DNA from 3 places in the Glaciimonas sp. Gout2 genome. Region 1 is predicted to be linked to each of the others. Evidence: predicted binding sites of a transcription regulator. Region 1 holds the regulator's gene; each other region holds the start of a gene.

The links. The regulator FNR, encoded in region 1, switches genes on or off when oxygen is low (the NO sensors DNR and NnrR bind a similar motif). The targets are predictions, from matches to a motif close to TTGATNNNNATCAA.
Region 2: QN379_RS01910 (cytochrome C) is a predicted target of FNR. The motif match lies at 4,101-4,114, and genes of this name have one in related genera.
Region 3: QN379_RS01245 (OmpW/AlkL family protein) is a predicted target of FNR. The motif match lies at 4,884-4,897, and genes of this name have one in related genera.

Annotation. Positions count from the first base shown of each region.
Region 1 covers NZ_JASJXA010000029.1:5,176-11,962, reverse strand. Annotated here, with positions in the region: gene QN379_RS17315 (DnaJ C-terminal domain-containing protein) at 1-70, shown strand, start outside; gene QN379_RS17310 (chaperone modulator CbpM) at 73-390, shown strand; gene QN379_RS17305 (CHAD domain-containing protein) at 618-2,174, shown strand; gene fnr (fumarate/nitrate reduction transcriptional regulator Fnr) at 2,388-3,089, opposite strand; gene QN379_RS17295 (hypothetical protein) at 3,763-4,170, shown strand; gene QN379_RS17290 (SLC13 family permease) at 4,479-5,621, shown strand; gene QN379_RS17285 (YceI family protein) at 5,720-6,319, opposite strand; gene arfB (alternative ribosome rescue aminoacyl-tRNA hydrolase ArfB) at 6,433-6,787, shown strand, end outside.
Region 2 covers NZ_JASJXA010000001.1:410,301-417,087, reverse strand. Annotated here, with positions in the region: gene acpA (acid phosphatase) at 1-1,761, shown strand, start outside; partial or broken gene QN379_RS01920 (IS110 family transposase) at 2,216-2,968, shown strand; partial or broken gene QN379_RS01915 (IS6 family transposase) at 3,189-3,859, shown strand; gene QN379_RS01910 (cytochrome C) at 4,351-5,475, shown strand; gene QN379_RS01905 (high-potential iron-sulfur protein) at 5,574-5,861, shown strand; gene QN379_RS01900 (glycine zipper 2TM domain-containing protein) at 6,238-6,787, shown strand, end outside.
Region 3 covers NZ_JASJXA010000001.1:277,821-284,607, reverse strand. Annotated here, with positions in the region: gene fba (class II fructose-bisphosphate aldolase) at 1-547, shown strand, start outside; gene QN379_RS01265 (phosphoribosylaminoimidazolesuccinocarboxamide synthase) at 834-1,730, shown strand; gene purE (5-(carboxyamino)imidazole ribonucleotide mutase) at 1,733-2,239, shown strand; gene QN379_RS01255 (5-(carboxyamino)imidazole ribonucleotide synthase) at 2,279-3,484, shown strand; gene QN379_RS01250 (L-threonylcarbamoyladenylate synthase) at 3,484-4,620, shown strand; gene QN379_RS01245 (OmpW/AlkL family protein) at 4,913-5,638, shown strand; gene msrA (peptide-methionine (S)-S-oxide reductase MsrA) at 5,852-6,382, shown strand; gene QN379_RS01235 (PAS domain-containing protein) at 6,498-6,787, shown strand, end outside.

The DNA.
Region 1 (6,787 bases):
AGCCTTGTTTGTAAAACTTGCCGCCGAATCAACTTTTAATCCTCGTGCACACTTCAATACAGGAGGTTAGTGATGCGTACGCATATTGTGGAAGCGGTATGGCTCAATGATGCAGGCCTTTGTTCGCTAGATCAGTTGGCAGATTATTCCGGATTGACGCTGGCCGAATTGCAGGATTTGGTCGAGATGGGCGAAATTGCACCGACCAGCGTTGATGCGGAAAATGATCTTTATCAGACACATTACATCGTGATTGCCAGAACGGCGCGACGTTTGCGGGATGATTTTGAGCTGGATGGTCACGGCCTGGCAGTAGCGCTTAATCTCCTAAGACGCATTCGTGAGCTTGAGGCACAGCTGACGCACGCGCAGGCAAAATTGCCGCAATGACTGTTTCGTGGTGGGTGTAATATGTTGGTGATGGCAGATCAATAAGTTTTCTACGGCTTGAACGCTGACTGCGCAGCATTTCATCATTAAATTATTGCGAAAACGAAGAGCCGTCGATTCTACTTTTATGCTTTTGTGCCGTTGAATTTGATTAGATTGATATTCGGTAAGCCAACACTCCGCATGGCCATTAATAAAACAAAGCGGCGCCACATCCAGAGATTGTGATGGAAATAGAATTAAAACTCCTTATTGCCCCAAGTGCGGTTAGCGCTTTTAGACGGCATCCTTTGTTAAAGCAACTGGCGATCGCCAAACCTTACCAACAACAACTTGTCAGCACCTACTTCGATACGCCGGATTGTTATCTAATGCGCCATCGGGCAGGATTTCGGGTGAGGGAAGTTGATGGCAAATTAATCCAGACATTGAAAGCGGGCGGTCAGGTCGACAGTGGCTTGCATCAGCGCAACGAATGGGAGTCCGAAGTCACGGATCTCAGGCCTGACCTGCCGGCAATTCAGGCACTGTTGAAACCCCGATCCAGATGGTTCAAGCTGTTGGGTCGACCACAGTTGATGCAGCAACTCGCCCCTGTATTCACTACGCGGTTTCAGCGGCGTATCTGGATGTTGCGTTTGCCCGAAGGTGACGAAGTAGAGTTGGCTCTCGATCAGGGCCAGATTGTCTCTAGTCATGGCGACGGCGTTATTAGTATCCCGATTAGTGAAATTGAACTGGAACTTAAATCGGGGAAGGCAGGAAATTTATTTGCCTTAGCATTAGCGCTGCAAGAGACGATAGCACTAAGCGTCGGTAATATTAGTAAGGCTGAGCGTGGTTACGGATTGTATGCACCGCAACCACCGGCGATAACAACGGCAAGCGCTCTTGCATTATCAGATAAAAAGACGATAGGAGAGGGTTTTCAGATAATTCTTGCCCATTGTCTGGAGCAAATTCAAGGTAACGAAGCTGGCATTAAATACGGGACCGATGCCGAGAGCGTACATCAAATGCGGGTTGGCGTGCGCCGCCTGCGCTCAGCGCTCGTGATTTTTAGAGACCAGTTAGCAGAACCGGAGTTTTTACTGGAGGAGTGCAAGTGGTTGGGTAGACACTTAGGAAGTGCACGTGACTGGGAAGTGTTTGCTGGTCCTACACTGGCCGCCGCGACATTCGGTTTCAACGGACCGCGGACCGTTATGCCGTTACAGAAAAAAGCCGCTGACTTTGCGAAGAAGAGCAGAAGTAATGCTGTCAAAGTTCTCAACTCTAGCCGGTATGCACGTCTTATATTGATCTTGGGCGCATGTATCCATGATGCAAATCAGCAGTTAGGGAAAAAGTCGGACACTGCCACCTCGCTACTGGAACGTGCTAATGCACCGTTGCGCCCTTTCGCCACTGCGCAGTTGCGTAGATATCAAAAGAAACTACGTCAGCGCGGAAAGGGGCTAAGTGCCATCGATGCGACAGAGCGTCACAAATTACGGATTGCGGCAAAAAAAATGCGCTATGGATTAGCGTTCTTTTCTTCGTTATATTCTGCAAAAAAAATCAAAACGTATCTTGCCGCCCTTAGCGTGCTGCAAGATACGTTAGGCGAATTAAACGATGCGCGTGTAGCTGATGGTTTATTACAGCAATGTACAGCGGGTAAGCCAAGACTGGCCGATGTTTCTGGATACGTGCGCGATTATGTCTCAGCGCATAACGAAATCAATCTTAAAAAACTCCATAAGCAATGGAAAAAAATTAAGCAGGTAAAGTCGCCTTTTTAAACGTAACAAATTGGTAGGCCCGATTTGATGTTGTGATCCGTTAGTGTTGCAGGAATAGCGAAAAGGTTAAGAGACAGCGACAGTAACGGCAGATGTTTCACAGCTTGGTTGACGTAAGGCATTACTACCGCCTGATATTTTTATCTGCTGAGTAGATTGGCGCTACTCTTTTTTGGACTTTCGCTCTTGGGTGGTGACTTTTTCACAGCTTGGTTACTTTCCCTCTACTAACATCAGCAAAGCGGGAACGTCTAATAATGTAATTTCGCGGTTGTTGACCTTCAACCATCCCATTTTTTTAAAATGAGAAAGCAACCGACTAATAGTTTCGTTTGTCAGTCCTAAGTAGTTGGCAATTTCTTCTCGAGACATCCGTAATTGAAAATTCGTAGCTGAATAGCCGCGATTTTTATATCGGGTCGAAAGATTGAGCAAAAAAGCCCCAAACCGTTGCTCTGCGCGAAGATTCCCTAATTGCAGCATGGCGTTATGATCTTGTGCAATCTCATGGCTCATCATGCGATGAAAATAATGCAGCATGATCGGGACATCTTTCAAGAGATTTTCCAAGTCCGAAAACGGCACTTCACAGACTTCACTATCCTCCAGCGCCACTGCGTTACATTGATGCCGATATGAGCTGATGGCCTCCATCCCTAGTAATTCACCGGTCATTTGAAATCCGGAAATATGGTGAGCTCCGTTGGCATTAACTTGATATGTCTTGAAATGCCCGACACGAATAGCATACAGATTGACGAATGGATCGTTCATCCGATAGAGCGCACTATCGCGCGTAATGCGCCGTCTATGTTTAACAATTTGATCCAATCGATCAAGTTCGGCCTCGGTGAGTCCGATTGGAAGGCATAGGTCGCGCAAATTGCAGTTCCCGCAATGCGTCTTTACGTTCATGACGTGTGTCGGATGTGGGGAGAGAAATGGGACTGTATTAACCATCGTGACTGATCCCTTTAAAAATAAAAAGACGCGGACGGGATGCGATATTTCTAAACCAGAATCGCCACTAAGGCGTTGATTTTCTGATTTGTTGACGATAAATTTTGATGTGGATCAGTTATTAATGTTGTCTTTATGATTACAATTGTAATCGCAATTAACTGTTCTGCAAGTCAATTTTGGAGCTTATTGCAGTCATGGGGATCACAGATTTTTAGGTGTGTTAATTTTTTGTTGATCGTATCGCTTTTTAGCCAGTATTGATCTTCCAAGGATATTTCAACAATTCGTCCAATTATGTAAGCCGTTCTCGATATTGTGGGCCAGTCAGCAGATATGCCACTTGTTGAGGTTTGAGCTCAATAGACACAGGTACAACCCGTGGCTTCGATACTGAATAGAATTTTCTTGAAAGTACGAAAATAGAGGATAGGCTGAATGGAGAGCTTTCGTTAACAAGTGAAATTGCAGGACTTATCTGGCGTCAACTATTCCTGCTATTTATTGACGTGTCATACCGGTTTTATTTATTAACCTGTTATCACGGCTCCCTTATAGGATCACTGATAAGACGTTCCAATAAGACGCTCAAATCACGCCCATGTGATGGGCCTACCGGGGAATGTACATGAAACGCACCATCAAAGTAGCTAAATCGAATATTGGTGTTTTATTGCTCTGGGCTTTATTACCTTTGTGTTTTTACGAAAACACGTTCGCAGAGTCGCCCGATACGCGACAAAAAATATATGGTGTAGAAGTACAACGGGATACCTATTTAAAAGCGGTGCGCCAGCAAATTGCCGACTTAAAAATCAAAATTGATAGTCTTAATGCTAAGGCCAAGAAGTCAGGTCGAGTTGCGAGACTGCGTATGGAGCCGACTATTCAAGGCTTTCAAAGAGATCTGAATGATCTTGATAAAAAAAGCATGGATTTGAAAAATAGTGGACTGAATGCCTGGGAAGAATTAAAAACCGACCTGGATGCTTCCATAAAGAAATTGCGCACAGCAGTTGAGGGAATGTCGCGTTAATACAAATCTATCTTCCCGCCGTCAAGCGATCCAATCTGCAATTACGCACTTACAGCGTGGAAATGATTGTTTCCACTAGTACTGCTGCGCTTTTCAAATACACTAAAGCAAAGATCTACGTGCGGTGCTCCTGCTTTTTCACGCTCACTGAGCGTGTATCGATATAATTGCGTTGAAGCAGTATTCTGTGTAGGCACAACGATTAGAGGGCGTTGATGAAAACGCCTTAAACGGTTCGTTCACCGTCGGCTAGTCGCCCGGAATTCGCAAACTTTACACCGATTTACAAAGTGTTTACTCGACCAACAATGACAAATATTATTAAACTATCGACAACTTCATCCTTATTTGCAACTTTATTTGAAACACTACGTAAAGATTATTTTTTTCTAATTTTATTCGTCATTTTGCTGATTTTGTCGGCTATTGCTCCCGAAAAAATTCAGCAGTATCCGCATTTGGTCGATTGGCCCACGATTGCGACATTGACCGGTTTGCTGGCGTTAACCAAGGGTGTTGAATTAAGCGGCTATCTGTCGCGCTTGGGTAGGCATTTAACGGTATTGATGCCAACTGAGCGCGCCCTTGCTGTTTTTCTGGTGCTCGCCACCGCATTTTTGTCGATGCTGTTGACCAACGACGTAGGACTGTTCGTCATGGTCCCGTTGACACTCAGTTTGCGCACCACGATCAAATTGCCGATAACCCGCCTGATTATTTTTGAAGCGCTGGCGGCCAATGCGGGTTCTGCGCTGACACCCATTGGAAATCCACAAAATCTTTTCCTCTGGCAGCTTTCACATCTCTCTTTTCAGGATTATGTGATCGCGATGTTACCGATGGTATGCATTTTTATGATTCCGCTGGTTTTATTGACCGTAGTTGCATTTCCCGGTTTAAAACTGATGGTTGAGGAGGATGCTGCGATGACCCCGATCAATAAAAAATTGCTTCTCATATCGCTGGCTATGTATGTGCCGTTTTTAATCATGACGGACAGGCATTATGCCGCCCCCGCTTTGTTAATGGTATTGGCGATCTTTTTATTTGCGCAGCGCAACGTGGTGGCGCGGATCGACTGGGCATTGCTGTTGGTATTCATTTTAATGTTTGTCGATTTACGACTGGTAGCGCAGTTGCCGATAGTTCATGCGTTGGTGGAGAGTGTCGGTCTTGCCGAATCGCAACGACTCTATCTTGCCGGTATCGTGGCGTCGCAATTCATCAGTAATGTCCCCGCTGCGATTTTGCTTGCGGAATATAGTGGCGACTGGCGATTGATCGCTTTCGGCGTTAACGTCGGCGGATTTGGTTTTATGTTGGGTTCACTCGCTAATATTATTGCGCTGCGTATGACACCGGACAAAAAGGCGTGGATCACCTTTCATGTTTATTCGATTCCGTTTCTTTTGGTTGTTGCTGCATTGGTGTATGTCTGGTTATTTCTTTAGAAGAGAGTATTTTTTCTTACCCAAATAGCTGTAACGCGGATTTACTTGGATGACTTCTTGTTTGATTACTCGATCATGAGAATGAAGCGTGGCAAGCATCAATAATCCTTGATCGCTTCCACTACGATATGCAGCGTGACCGCATCGCTGACAAAAGGTACAAAACGTCCCAAGTGGTAATTACTTCGGAGAATTTTGACGAAGCCATTCGCACCGCAAGCCCGCTTTCCGTACAGCAACATAAAGCGACAATTGAAATTGGTTATTTCCAGCGTCACGTTATGGGTGACATCTTTAATAGTTAGATCGCCCTGGACCTGCTTGAGATTGTCTCCGTCAAATAGTAACTGCGAAGAGGTAAATAGTATTTTTGGATATTTTTCGGCATCAAAAAATTCGCTGGCACGTAGTGCTTTATTAAATAACTCGGTACCGGTATTAACAGATGCTGCTTCAATCTCGATCATGATTTCACCGGTTCCTGCAGCCTGATCAAACGCAATGTAGCCGCTGGTACGATCAAACCGATTGCGCTGCATCGATAAGCCCCAATGGCTATATTCGAATGACGAAAACGTATGGTCGGAATCAATTGTGAAGTGCTCCGTCGCACCCGAGCTTGAACCAGCACTTGCGCTAAAAGCGAGGGCGATCAGAATGATTAACCCATTTTTTACTTTGATAACTTTGGCGCGCATCAGGACTTCCCTCTAGGTTAACGGCGTTCAACCTTGGTGTTTTCTGGTGGTATTAGGTTCTTCGAAATTGCCGCTTTATAATAGGCCAAATGTTCCCTCCTAACGATCAAAATTTGCTGGTTATCGCCGAAGGCCTTAGCATTCCTCTTGCAGAAGTTGAGATGACCGGCGTGCGCGCACAAGGGCCGGGAGGTCAAAACGTGAATAAGGTGTCGTCCGCTATCCATTTGCGTTTTGATATAAACGCATCGTCACTTCCTGTTATTTATAAAGAAAAACTGCTGGCGCTGCAAGATCAGCGCATTACCAAGGATGGCGTGGTGATTCTGAAGGCGCAACAATCACGCAGTCAGGAACAGAATAAGGTGGATGCGCTAGAGCGACTACGTGCGCTGGTATTAGGTGTGACCGTGGTACAGAAGCGTCGTCGCCCTACGAAACCGAGTTATTCTTCGCAGCTTAAACGTG
Region 2 (6,787 bases), on a different contig from region 1:
GCGATGGACACCAATGGCGGCAATTTTGCGGATGCCAGCAAAAAATTGGCCGCAAAATTAACTATTGATCCCGCCTATCTTACCGGTGATTTCAATCATCTATCTGGTGAAATCGCAGCAAAAATTCATGCGGAAAATAAGGCAGTCACGGCGGTGATAACATCCGTGATCGCTGCACCGACGGCCACCGCTGACAACACTCCGATCGGGGATACAATTAATAAAGCGCTGGCGATGCGCAACATACAAACTGTCGTCGTGATCTATGCCGAGAATCGCGGTTTCGATAATCTCTATGGTTTATTTCCCGGCGCTGATGGTATTCCTGGCGTTAATCCGAGTTCGCGTACTGCAGCTTACCCGCAAAAAGATTTCGATGGTAATACGCTCCCTGTATTGCCGCCAAGTTGGGGCGGGATGACTGCGGCAGGTCAGACTACCGTGATTACGCAAGCGCAGACAGCCAACTTACCGAACAAGCCGTTTCAAATTGACAACGTCAACGGACTCGTATTTGCCGATTTGTCAGTGGTCACGCGTGATCTGGTGCATCGTTTTTATAACAATCAGATGCAAATCAATGGTGGCAAGAACAATCTGTTTGCGGCCTACTCGGATGCCGGCGCTCTCAGCATGGGTTACTACGATGGCAGCAAAATGAAACTGTGGGATGTGGCGAAAAAATATACACTCGCCGATCGTTTTTTCATGGGTGCATTTGGTGGCTCGTTCCTCAATCATCAATATCTGATTTGTGCCTGCGCACCGACTTATCCAGATGCCGATAACGGCACTTCGCCTGCCAAAAACAGCATTTCAGCTGTCGAGGTGGATGCCAGTGGCAACCTGGTGCGACTGACTCCCGGCATTGGCAATCCTACTTCTGTGCTGAACGGTGCGCCGGTCTACTTAAAGGACGGCACACTCACGCCGAAGGATGCGTCCGGGATGTTTTATGCCGTCAATACGATGCAACCGTTGTATCAGCCAAGCGGTAATGCGGCCAGCGCGGACGCGACGTCCACCTATGCTGACGCCAACAAGGCAACGACATTGCCTGCGCAAACACAACGGACCATTGGCGATCAACTATCTGTCAAAAGTATCAAATGGGCTTGGTATTCCGGCGCGTGGAACGCCGCATTGGCTGACGCATCAAGAGCGCCTCGTAATGTCATCTATGCTGGAAAAATCAATTTTCAGCCCCCTCATCAACCGTTTAATTATTATCGCCGTTTCGATCCGGCGACCGCCAACGGCGCTGCCGAACGCGCCAGTCATATGAAGGATTTTGACGCCTCTTTTTTACAGGATGCCGCAGCAGGAAAACTTCCGCCGGTTTCCTTTTATAAACCGCAAGGAAATCTGACTCAACATTCCGGCTTCACCAACGTCGCCGAAGGCGATGCACATATCGCCGACGTGATCGCCAAATTGCAGGCCAGCCCACAATGGAAGAATATGCTGATCGTAGTGACCTATGATGATAACGGTGGATACTGGGATCATGTTGCGCCGCCAAAGGGCGACCGTTGGGGGCCGGGCACGCGTCTACCTGCAATTCTCGTTTCGCCCTATGTAAGGAAGGGTTTCGTCGATCACACCCAATACGACACTGCATCCATCTTGCGCTTCATTACGCGTCGCTACGGGTTGGTGGAACTCGATGGTTTGAAAGCGCGAGACGCAGCGTTAGTGGCGAATGGCGGAGTGGCGATGGGCGACTTGAGTGGCGCGTTGACGGTGGTGCCTCAGGAATAAAGTATTGGTGGTAATAATTGGGGTGTCAGCGCGGCGGTGAAACGGAGATGGTCAACGTGAATTGGCTTAGTCAAATAGCTTAAAGTGTTTGATGCTAATGCTTACATATTGTCAATACGCCAAAGTGCTTGCAGTATATAAGTAAAAAAATTGACAAATCTTACCGCGCTTGAAAAACATCCAGAACCTGTTGCCGTAGTTTGAGGACAAATAAGTTGCCTCAAAATGTCCTGACAAAATGTGATCAGGACGTTTCCATTAGGATTATTTCGGCTCATAGGCGAACAACTATATATTGCGGTTATAGGCCTTTTTTTTCCTCCTTTTTTGAGGAAAATAATTGACACAAAAAAGGATCAACGTCCCGCGATGGCTCCAATGGAATGGACGCACTCTTTCAAACGGCAACGTGCCAACATGGGAGTATTACCCCTAAATAAAAGGAGCGTCCAAAATGAAGATGACTTCGATTGGAATCGATTTAGCAAAAAATGTATTTCAAGTTCATGGCGTCGATGATCATGGAAATGCCGTGCTTCGAAAGAAACTAGATCGCGTAAAAATGGCTGAGTTCTTTATTAAACTGCAACCGTGTTTGATTGGAATGGAAGCGTGTGGCAGCGCACATTACTGGGGCAGGAAGCTGACCGGGATGGGACATACTGTGAAACTGATGGCTCCTCAATTTGTGTGGGCCTATGTCAAGACCAATAAAAATGACATGGCCGATGCAGAAGCAATTTGCGAGGCCGTTTCTCGACCTAATATGCGCTTCGTTCCAATAAAAACGGACGAACAACAAGCTGTTCTGTCATTGCACCGAGTGCGTCAGTCTTTTATCAAAGTGAGAACGGCTCAAGCAAACCAAATTCGCGGATTGTTGTCGGAGTTCGGCATAGTTATTCTGCAAGCAATTGCGAACATCGCCCGGCGCCTCTCGGAACTCAGGGAAAAATCAGATTAGCCGGCAAGCTTTCGAGATCTGCTACAACGTTTATATGATCACTTGAAAGACATGGATAAACAGGTCGATGAAATGGATGAGAAAATTCAACAATGGCACCGTTCTTCAGAAATGAGCAGAAAACTTGCAGAAATACCTGGAATAGGTCCCATCACTACCACGGCATTAGTGGCTTCAATTGGAGATGAAGTGATGGCAAACCAGGTTAGACCGTGGTCAGGAAAACCTGTAATGCGACATGCGCTTCGAGCGTGTGGTTCTGATTAGGACCTGGCCAGCAAGTTCCATCAGGGACAGAGGCGCAAACCTCAATGAAAGTCCGAATATATGGCTGCAATCTTACCCTTATACTCATCATCGATTTAATGCTTGGCAAACTGAGGGCGTCCATATATGTCGCATTATCCAAACCTGCGTGCCGATCAGGCAGACTACTGGGTCCCAGAGTAATGGACGAATCGAGATGCTCAAATTTAACGGAATGCGATTTCCAATCGACGTGATTTTGGTCTGCGTCCGCTGGTACGCAGCCTACCCGTTGAGTTACCGCCACCTGTAAGAAATGATGAAAGAACGCGGCGTGGTTGTTGATCACTCATCGATCAATCGTTGGGCGATCAAATTCTTACCGCTGCTGGAAAAAGCATTCCGCAAATACAAGCGTCCAGTTGGTAGAGGCTAGCGGAGGGATAAGACCTATATTGAAGTCAAAAGTGTCTAGAAGTGACTCTATCGATCCATGGACAAGGAAGGCAACACGATTGACTTTCTATTGACCGCCAAACGAGACAAAGTGGCTGCACAACGTCTTTTCGACAAGGCCATGCACACGCATGGCGCTCCTGAAAAAGTCACGATGGATAAAAGCGGTACCAACCAGGCCGCGATCAATGCGATCAATGAGATCAATGCTGGCAGAGAAATTCGGATTGTCGTTCGACAGGTCGAATACCTCAACAATGTGTTCGAGCAGCACCATCGGGCTATCAAACGCGCGACCAAACGATGCGAAATTTTAAATCAATGCGATCCGCTCAAAACGTACTGGCCGGCATCAAACTCATGCACATGATTCGCAATGAACAGATGATCGTCACAGCAGAAAATATGATGTCGTTTGCCGATCAATTTTAGGCTTTGGCAGGACAAATCCGTTCGGTTTGAAGCTGGATCAAAAAACTACGAGCAGTCCGATTTTTCTCTGTTAATGCGACAAAGTCAACGCGACGACCAGCTTCAAGTTCTCTTGGGCATCGCGGGAATACTCTCCATGAAATGTAGTACATCCCCCCCTTATCACACGCGGTCACTTGGTTTAATGTTTGATTCATAAAAAAATACGATGACAACCGTCGCGCTTCATAGCCAAGGGTACTTGACGCTCGCCAAGGGGATTCATAATGAATAATTCGCATGTGATTTTAAAGCACATCGCTGTCGCGCTATGCTTAATTGCTGCTTACGGAGTTATACCTGATGTTGCAGCTAATCCTCTTTTTGCGAGACAAACAAGTCTGAAGTGTGCGTCCTGTCACACTATTTACCCTGAGCTAACGCCCTTTGGCCGAAAATTTAAGCTGGGAGGCTATACGCTGGGAGAACGCTAGAAGATTCCACTTTCTCTGATGGCGATCGTTTCGGCTAATTCGATTAAAAACAATACTGACAAATCGACCGGCGATCAGCTTTTCGGGAAAAATCGCGAATTTGTCGCAGAGGCTATCAGCCTCTTTTCTGGCGGCAAATTTAGCGACAACGCCGGGGGTTTCATCCAATGGACCTACAACAACATCAGCACATCGGACAACCGGAATTTTTCAGGGCACAGTGCGCTTGATAACACCGATCTGCGCTTTGTGAAAATGGCTGGGACAGATGAAAAACCGACGTTTTTTGGTGTGACATTGCATAACAACCCTACCGTTCAAGATGTCTGGAATACCACACCTGCCTGGAGCTATCCGTACTATAGCCCGAGTCTTGCAGCCCCAGGTCGTGGCGTTCCAACGTTTCTTGAATCGGGTGCGCGGGTCGCCGGGATTGGGGCATATGCATACGTGCTTGATTCGCTGTATCTGGAGGCGACCTCCTATCAGACGGCGAAAGGTCCGCTTTCGGTCTTGCGCGCGGGCACTCCCGATAATCAGAGGGTATCGCTATCGGGGTCTAATCCTTATTGGCGCATCACCTATACGTTCGGCGATGAAAACCAGAATTTAACAGTCGGCCACTTTGGAACAACAGTCTCCTTAAAAGGGCAGGATGGAATCAACCCCGGGGACCAATTCCGCGATCTGGGGTTCGACGCGCAATACCAATATTTTAGTAAAGATGCCCACCATATCGTCACCGCTCAAGCTTCCACGATCAAAGAAAAAGCGGAGTGGCGATCCGGATTCCCCAACAGAAATGACAATCCCAGTTCGAGCCAACGTTCTACCCGCGCCAAGATCACCTACCTTCTAGACCGGACTTATGGTTTTACGGTCGCCGGGTTCAATGTTGCAGGGGACGCCGACTTCTTAAGATTTGGGACAACTAATGGGAAGCCGGATACAAGAGGGTATATCGTCGAACTAAATTATTGGCCGCACTACACATTCGATTGGGATCCTCAGGCGAACGTCCGACTGGGACTCCAGTATACGGGCTACACCAAGTTCAACGGGGCCAAATCTAATTACGACGCGACGCTCAGGGACGCTAAGGACAACAATACCCTTTACCTTTACGCGTGGTTAATGTTTTAAGAAGCACTATCAAGCATCAGTCGCTTCCCACTTCGCGCAAGCCCAATCTATTTAGGGAAGCAAGTCTCGTTTTGGATATTACATCGGGAGCAGAAGTCATGAATAAGACCAAACCAATATCGCGCCGGAGTATGCTCCGTCAAAGCACTGTGATGTTGGGCTCAATCGTTATTATTCCTATCGCGATTTACTCGCGGTGCGCAAATGCGGGGTCCGCGAGTAAGGGAATGCTTAATTATCAAGATCATCCCAGGGATGGTCAAAGGTGCGCCGACTGCGCTGCATTCAGGCCTTTGTCCACCCCAGATACAGTTACTGGCACTTGTAAAATTGTGGCAGGACCGGTCAATCTTAGCGGCTGGTGTATGGCGTTTTCGTCAAAGTGATGCGTGTGAAATAAATGTAAGCGCTCAGTCACCCGATAGCGTGCCGCGCCCGGCTGTCCGTATGATTCAGGACGCATCCACATAACTGACATTGCGTTTGGGCAGCAAGCCATACTGCGGCCTTAAAAGATTGACGCCACGTCCAACCGCCACTGCGCCAGCCTGGGCGAGGTATCGATCTTGCCTACACTGCCGGTCAAGATCTTGTTGGCAACGCTGGCTGCCATGATTTCTCATCCAGATAGCCAAGAGTTTGCATGCATTGGGTTAGGCGTGCCCGTGTTGCAATTCGAAACACCTGATACACAATCTCGCTGTGTAAGTGACCGATACGTTCGTACAATAAAATCACTCTCAACGTTCTCTGGAGTATCAAATGGAAGTCAGTCAATCAACACCGCGTATGCATCCATTAGTCGCCGGCGCGGCAGGATCTGTTATCTTGGCAAGTCTGCTTGGCGTCGCAGCGATTGCGGGCTTGCTACCGAATTCTCACGGGAATGCAGTGGGATCGCAAGCGCCAGTAGCAACGCCTGCCGCACAGATGGCGATGTCGGTTCCCGCGGCATTGCCGGCGGGCGCACCGGTCTTAGTACAGACACCCAACGGTTACCAATACATGCAGCCAGTGGCTTCACCTGCGGTGGCGGGATATCAGGTTGCCCCGACGCCCAGTATGACTAAACAAAAAACGGTAGTCCATCATGTTTATCGGCATCATGATTCATCTTATGCACAGGCCGAACGGACACCCCAATATGAAGCGCCGATCCAACAGTCCCGCCAAGTAGCTCAAGCCAGTCCGGTGTCACAAATGAGTCCGTTGGGGATAGCTACCGGCGCGGTGATCGGTGGACTCTTGGGACATCAGGTGGGCGGCGGAAACGGTCGTACGCTTGCGACCGTTGCAGGTGTAGTTGGTGGCG
Region 3 (6,787 bases), on a different contig from region 1:
TGACGTTGCTCAGGCAGCAGATTTTGTTCAGAAAACACAATGTGATGCACTGGCAATTGCGATTGGTACTTCGCATGGCGCTTACAAATTTTCGCGCAAGCCAACGGGCGATATTCTGGCCATCGAGCGTATCAAGGAAATCCACGTACGTATCCCAAATACCCATCTGGTGATGCACGGCTCTTCGTCGGTACCGCAAGAATTGCTGGCGGAAATTCGTGAATTTGGTGGCGATATGAAAGAAACCTACGGCGTTCCAGTCGAAGAGATTCAGGAAGGTATCCGTCACGGCGTTCGCAAGATCAATATTGATACCGATATCCGTCTGGCAATGACCGGTGCGATTCGCCGCTATTTGATTGAAAATCCAAGCAAATTTGATCCACGTGATTATCTGAAGCCAGCACGTGAAGCGGCTAAAGCAGTGGTAAAGGCGCGTTTCCTGGCGTTCGGTTGTGAAGGTATGGCCGCCAAGATCAAACCAATGTCATTGGAAAAAATTGCAGACAAGTACAAAAAAGGCGAACTTTCCCAGATCGTTCAATAAAGACTGATTTAAGATCGGACACGCGTGGTGAGCGGAGCGCGATGGTAGAAGCAATAATGGAGAATGCGGAATAGGCCTTAATGTGAATTTTTATGTGGCCTATTTTGTATTTTATTTATCCTTCAATCTGTCGCTTTTGTGCCTACCCGCAAACCGATCTTAAAAATGTCAGTGAACGTGTAACAAGCTGGTGAACATGCAATAAATCGTTGAATGCGTAATAATCGACATTAAAAGACCAGGCGGAGATTATTCTCCCCGCCTGGTTTCTACTTTTGGAACCACCATGACAAGCCTATATAAATCTTCCATTAAGTCGTTGCCACTGCTGGGTACCGGAAAAGTGCGCGACAACTACGCGGTCGGCACTGATAAAATTTTGATACTGACCACAGACCGCTTATCTGCCTTTGATGTCGTGATGAGTGAGCCGATTCCCGGCAAAGGCAAGGTATTGAATCAGATGAGTGATTTCTGGTTTGAGAAACTGGCTGGCATCGTACCGAACCATCTGACGGGCATTGCACCCGAAAGCGTCGTTGCGCCGGATGAAGTGGATCAGGTTCGTGGCCGTGCAGTTGTTGCAAAGCGTCTGGAGCCAATCATGGTCGAGGCGGTGGTGCGTGGTTATATCATTGGTTCGGGATGGAAAGATTACCAGGCAACCGGTGCAATTTGCGGCGTGACTTTACCCGCTGGATTGCAACAGGCAGCAAAACTGGATGAGCCAATTTTCACGCCAGCGGCCAAAGCCGAAATGGGTGAGCATGATGAAAACATTAGTTACGACGATATGGAGCGCCGGATCGGTACTGAACTCTCGGCTAAAATTCGTGAAATCAGTATTCAGTTATACAAAACCGCAGCCGAATACGCTGCCACGCGTGGCATTATCATCGCTGATACCAAATTTGAATTCGGTCTCGACCAACAGGGCGTGTTGCATTTGATGGATGAAGTGTTGACGGCTGATTCGTCGCGTTTCTGGCCTGCAGAAAGTTACGCGGTCGGCATTTCTCCGCCATCATTTGACAAGCAGTTTGTGCGTGATTATCTTGAGACAGTCACAAGTTGGCACAAGACAGCACCCGCGCCAGCATTGCCGGTCGATGTCATCGAAAAAACCGGTGCGAAATATCGGGAGGCGTTAGAAAGCCTGACCGGTCAAAAACTGAAGGAGTAATGATGGACGCAAGCCAAAAAGAATCACCGCTGATCGGTGTGGTCATGGGTTCGTCCTCTGACTGGGATGTGATGCAACACGCCGTCGCGATATTGACGGAGTTTGGCGTCCCGCATGAAGCGCAGGTGATTTCCGCACATCGCATGCCGGATCAGATGTTTGCCTATGCCGAGACAGCGCGTGAGCGTGGCTTGCGGGCGATCATTGCTGGTGCGGGTGGCGCTGCGCATCTGCCCGGCATGATCGCGGCTAAAACCATCGTACCGGTGCTGGGTGTGCCGGTGCCCTCAAAGTATTTGCGGGGCGAAGATTCGTTGTTGTCGATCGTCCAGATGCCCAAAGGGATTCCGGTGGCAACCTATGCAATTGGTGAGGCCGGTGCGGCAAATGCAGCTTTGTCTGCGATAGCAATGTTGGCTTGCACTGATGATGTGCTAGCCGAAAAGTTGCTGTCGTTTCGCGCCAAACAGACGCAGTCAGCACTTGACATGACATTACCTCCGGCGTGAGCCGTTAGCAAAACTCGATCAAACTAACAAGAAGCAAGTATGAAGCAAACTTTACCTTTGAATGATACGGCCTTGATTCCAGCGACGACGCCGGCTACATGGCTTGGTGTGATGGGTGGCGGTCAGTTGGGGCGCATGTTTGCACACGCGGCGCAAGCAATGGGTTATAAGGTTGCGGTGTTGGAACCTGCTCAGGATTGTCCCGCCGCTCACGTTGCGGAGCGGCACGTTTTGGCAGATTACGATGACGAAGTTGCTCTGGCAGAACTGGCCGCGTTATGTGTGGCCGTAACGACAGAGTTTGAAAATGTGTCGCATCATAGTCTGGCATTTTTAGCCGAAAGTACCTTCATCGCACCGAAGGCTGCGTGCGTTTCCATCGCGCAGGATCGCATCGTAGAAAAAGAGTTCTTCACGCAATGCAGCGTCCGTTCAAAAGTACTTCCTGCACCCTATAAAAGCATTGCGTCACTGGCTGACATTGACAGCGTACCTGCCGATCTCTTCCCCGGAATATTGAAAACAGTCCGCTTGGGTTATGACGGCAAGGGGCAATCCCGGGTGACTGATTTGGATGCGTTACGTGCAGCCTATTCGGAAATGAACGGCGTCCACTGCGTCCTAGAAAAAATGCTGCCATTGGCATATGAAGTGTCGGTATTGGTTGCGCGCGGCGTGGACGGGCAGGCCGTCGTGTATCCGATTGCGGAGAACGTCCATCGCGACGGCATCTTGTTCACGACGACTGTGCCAGGACCAAATGTCGGTGTGGAAGCGGCGGAGCGCGCACAAAATGCGGCGCTGGCAATCATTGAGCAGCTTGGTTATGTTGGCGTACTATGCATCGAATTTTTTGTGTTGGCAGACGGTTCGCTGGTGGTCAACGAGATGGCGCCGCGTCCGCATAATAGCGGTCATTACACTATCGACGCATGCATTACGAGCCAGTTTGCACAGCAGGTTAGGGCGATGGCACGGATGCCACTGGGGGATGTAAGACAGCACTCTCCTGCGATCATGCTAAATATTTTGGGTGACGTTTGGTTTGACGCGGGCAGCGATGAGGCTCGCGAACCAGCCTGGGATAAGATCGCGGCGCTTCCCGGTGCAGCGCTGCATTTATATGGCAAAACGGAAGCCCGCCGCGCCCGCAAGATGGGCCATATCACCTTCGTCGCCCCGAGTCTGGCCCAGGCAAATGCGCAACTGGTTACCGCTTGCGCTATTCTAGGTATTGTTTTGTAATGAATGTGCCATCTGATCCTCGTTTGAACTCTGGCATGCCTGAGCTTGCTTCTAAAGCCGCCCCTAAAGACGCTTCTAAAGCTGGCTCTACAACCTCAACCGACGCTTTGATCATTGATATCAAGGCGATCCAGCGTGCGGCGCGCATGTTGGAAGCGGGTGAGTTGGTTGCGTTTCCAAGTGAGACGGTCTACGGTCTTGGTGCAGACGCAGAAAATCCCGCAGCGGTAGCGAATATTTACGCAGCCAAAGGGCGCCCTTCAAATCATCCTGTCATCGTGCATATCGCACCGGAGGCAGATCTTGGCTTTTGGGCGCAGGCTATTCCACCGCAAGCGTATCAGTTGATTACGGCATTTTGGCCTGGACCGCTGACGCTGATTTTGCAGCGTGCAGATCATGTTTCCAGTGCGCTTTCCGGCGGGCAGACTTCCATTGGTATTCGCTGTCCTTCGCATCCTGTTGCGCAAGCTTTGCTGCGCGAGTTCAAAGCTGGGAAGGGCGGCATTGCGGGTCCATCTGCCAACAAATTCGGTCACGTCAGTCCCACCACTGCGCAGCACGTACGCGATGAATTTGGTGACGGGGTCAACAGCCCCATTGCGTATGTGTTGGACGGTGGGCAGAGCGAGGTCGGGATTGAGTCCACCATCATCGACTTATCCCGAATAGCGACTCATGGACCGGTGCTTTTGCGACCTGGCGACATCAGTACAGCAGAAATCGCCGCAGTGTTAGGCGCACCCGTTCACGCCGCAGATAGTGGTGCACCGCGTGCCTCAGGGACGCTGGAATCACATTACGCGCCACTAACACCGGTATTACAGATAGCGCCGGTGGATTTGCTGGCAGCTTTATCGCAAATGCATCAAGATGGACAACGACTGGCTTTGATTTCTTACTCGGCTGGCGCGGAGAAAACTGTCCCGCTAGTCGCTCACTATCCGATGCCTGAAGCTCCGCATGGCTATGCTCATAATTTATACGCCGCCTTGCGTGAGCTTGATCAAGCCGGGGCCGATATGATTGTCGTCGAGGCACCGCCTCAGGACAATGCCTGGCAGGGCATTAACGATCGCCTGCGCCGCGCCGCATATGCTTTGACAGATAAATTTTCCCAATACAAGCATCTGTAGTGGCTTTGAGGAAAAAATACCACACCCCAAGTATAGTCAAAAAGATTTAAAGCTGGCATAGTGCTTAAAGAAGAATAGCACGCACGTTCTTTTTAATGGCAAAGTGTAATGATGAATTGCGACAATATCATCTAATAGCTATATGCCTATAACTAAAAATAAATAATAATAGAGCGCCGCCGGATTAATCCTTGTTCATTGGCAGGCGCCGAAATAGTAATGACAGTAGTTGCAGGGAACAAAACCCAACGCACTATTTACATTTGATTTAAGTCAATCCTGGAGAAGACGCATGAAGAAACATTTTTCTGTACTACCAAAAATCGCAGCGTTAACCTTGCTGACAATGGCTGCTTTACCCGCTATGGCGCAGCAGGCTGGCGATAATATTGTTGGCTTGGGTTGGTTTCATTTGGCACCACAGGACTCAAGTCAAAACCTGAGTGTTTCTGGCCAAACTATTCCCAATACTGGCGCTGGTGTTGGCAATGCAGACACTCTCGGTTTGCAATTCAGTCATTTCTTTACCGATAATTGGGTGTTATCTGCCGATGCCGGAATACCGCCAAAATTCAAACTGGATGGCCAAGGCATTCTTCAAGGAACCCATATCGGTTCGGCTAAGCAGTGGAGTCCAGCGGTTTTGGTCAAATATTACTTCGGTGATAAAAATAGCCAATTTCGTCCATTCGTAGGTGCTGGTGCTACGTATGTCTGGTATACCGATGTGCAATTGGATAATGGTTTTCAACAGAAGTTGAGCGGCGTTATCAGTCGCGGTCAAACCGGTGCTTTGCGTACCAGCGCTGATTTAAGCAGTTCTTTGGCACCCGTTATCAGTGCCGGTGCTAGCTACAATTTCGATGCGCATTGGTCTGTGGGTCTCTCGGTTTCTTACATTCCGTTGAAAACAAGAGCCGACTTGACTACAAGTACGCCAAGTGGCGATGTGCACAGCACTACGAAGCTGACACTAGACCCTATCGTCAGCTTCTTGTCAGTTGGTTACAAATTTTAAATAATTGCTCAAGTTCGGCCCTGAAAGGGCTGAAGTAAAGGCTGGAACAACGGTTGAACTTAGGGCCGGACTAAAAAACCTCGATCATATCGAGGTTTTTTTTACGCCAGATTTCTGGAATACCGAAATCTGTGAAATCATGAGGGAAAGTATGCACGTGGGCACGGAGTACGTTAAAGTCACTATTAATGATAAATCCACAGGGGAATGCGTATGGCTAACGAAACTGCAGTGTTAGGCGGTGGTTGCTTTTGGTGTCTTGAAGCTGTTTATCAGGAAATCAAAGGAGTCGAACATGTTGAGTCCGGTTATACCGGCGGGCATATCGTGGAGCCGACTTATGAACAAGTGTGCGATGGCACTACTGGCCATGCAGAAGTGGTGTTAATCAACTTTGATAATGAAATCATTTCTTTTCGTGCATTGCTGGAGATATTTTTTACGATACATGATCCCACTACACTTAACCGGCAAGGCAACGATATCGGGACGCAATATCGTTCGGTTATCTATTATCAGTCGCCGGAACAAAAAGAAACCGCTAAGCATGTATTGGCAGAGATGGCGTGCGTATGGGATGCACCAATTGTGACAGAACTATCGCCTGTTGAAATCTATTTCAAGGCCGAAGACTATCACCAGAACTATTTCAAACAACACCCGCTTCAAGGATATTGCGCGTTTGTCGTGGCGCCAAAAGTTGCCAAACTGCGGAAAACCTTTATGGATAAGGTCAAAGCTTAATAGCGTGCTGTTTGACGTACGACGCAACCATTTTGTAGGAACAAAAATCTGACCAGGATTCATCCGGTCAGCACGTCCATACCGACTAAAAAACAAGCTCCTATTAGGAATTGACTTGGTCTTTGCATCGAACGTCTGGCCGCCGGAGGGGACCGAAATGGGGGCGCTTGTGCGCCATCTGGACTGGTCCAAAACCGCGCTTGGCCCAATGTCTGATTGGCCTCCGAGCCTTCGTATTGCTGTCACGATGGCGCTCGATTCGCCGTTGCCGACAATCGTACTTTGGGGACCTGATTTAATCCAAATTTATAACGATGCCTATCGACCGATTCTTGGGCTGCGCCATCCCGCAGCGTTCGGCCAGCGAACCAGGGATTGCTGGCCCGAAGTGTGGGACTTTAATGC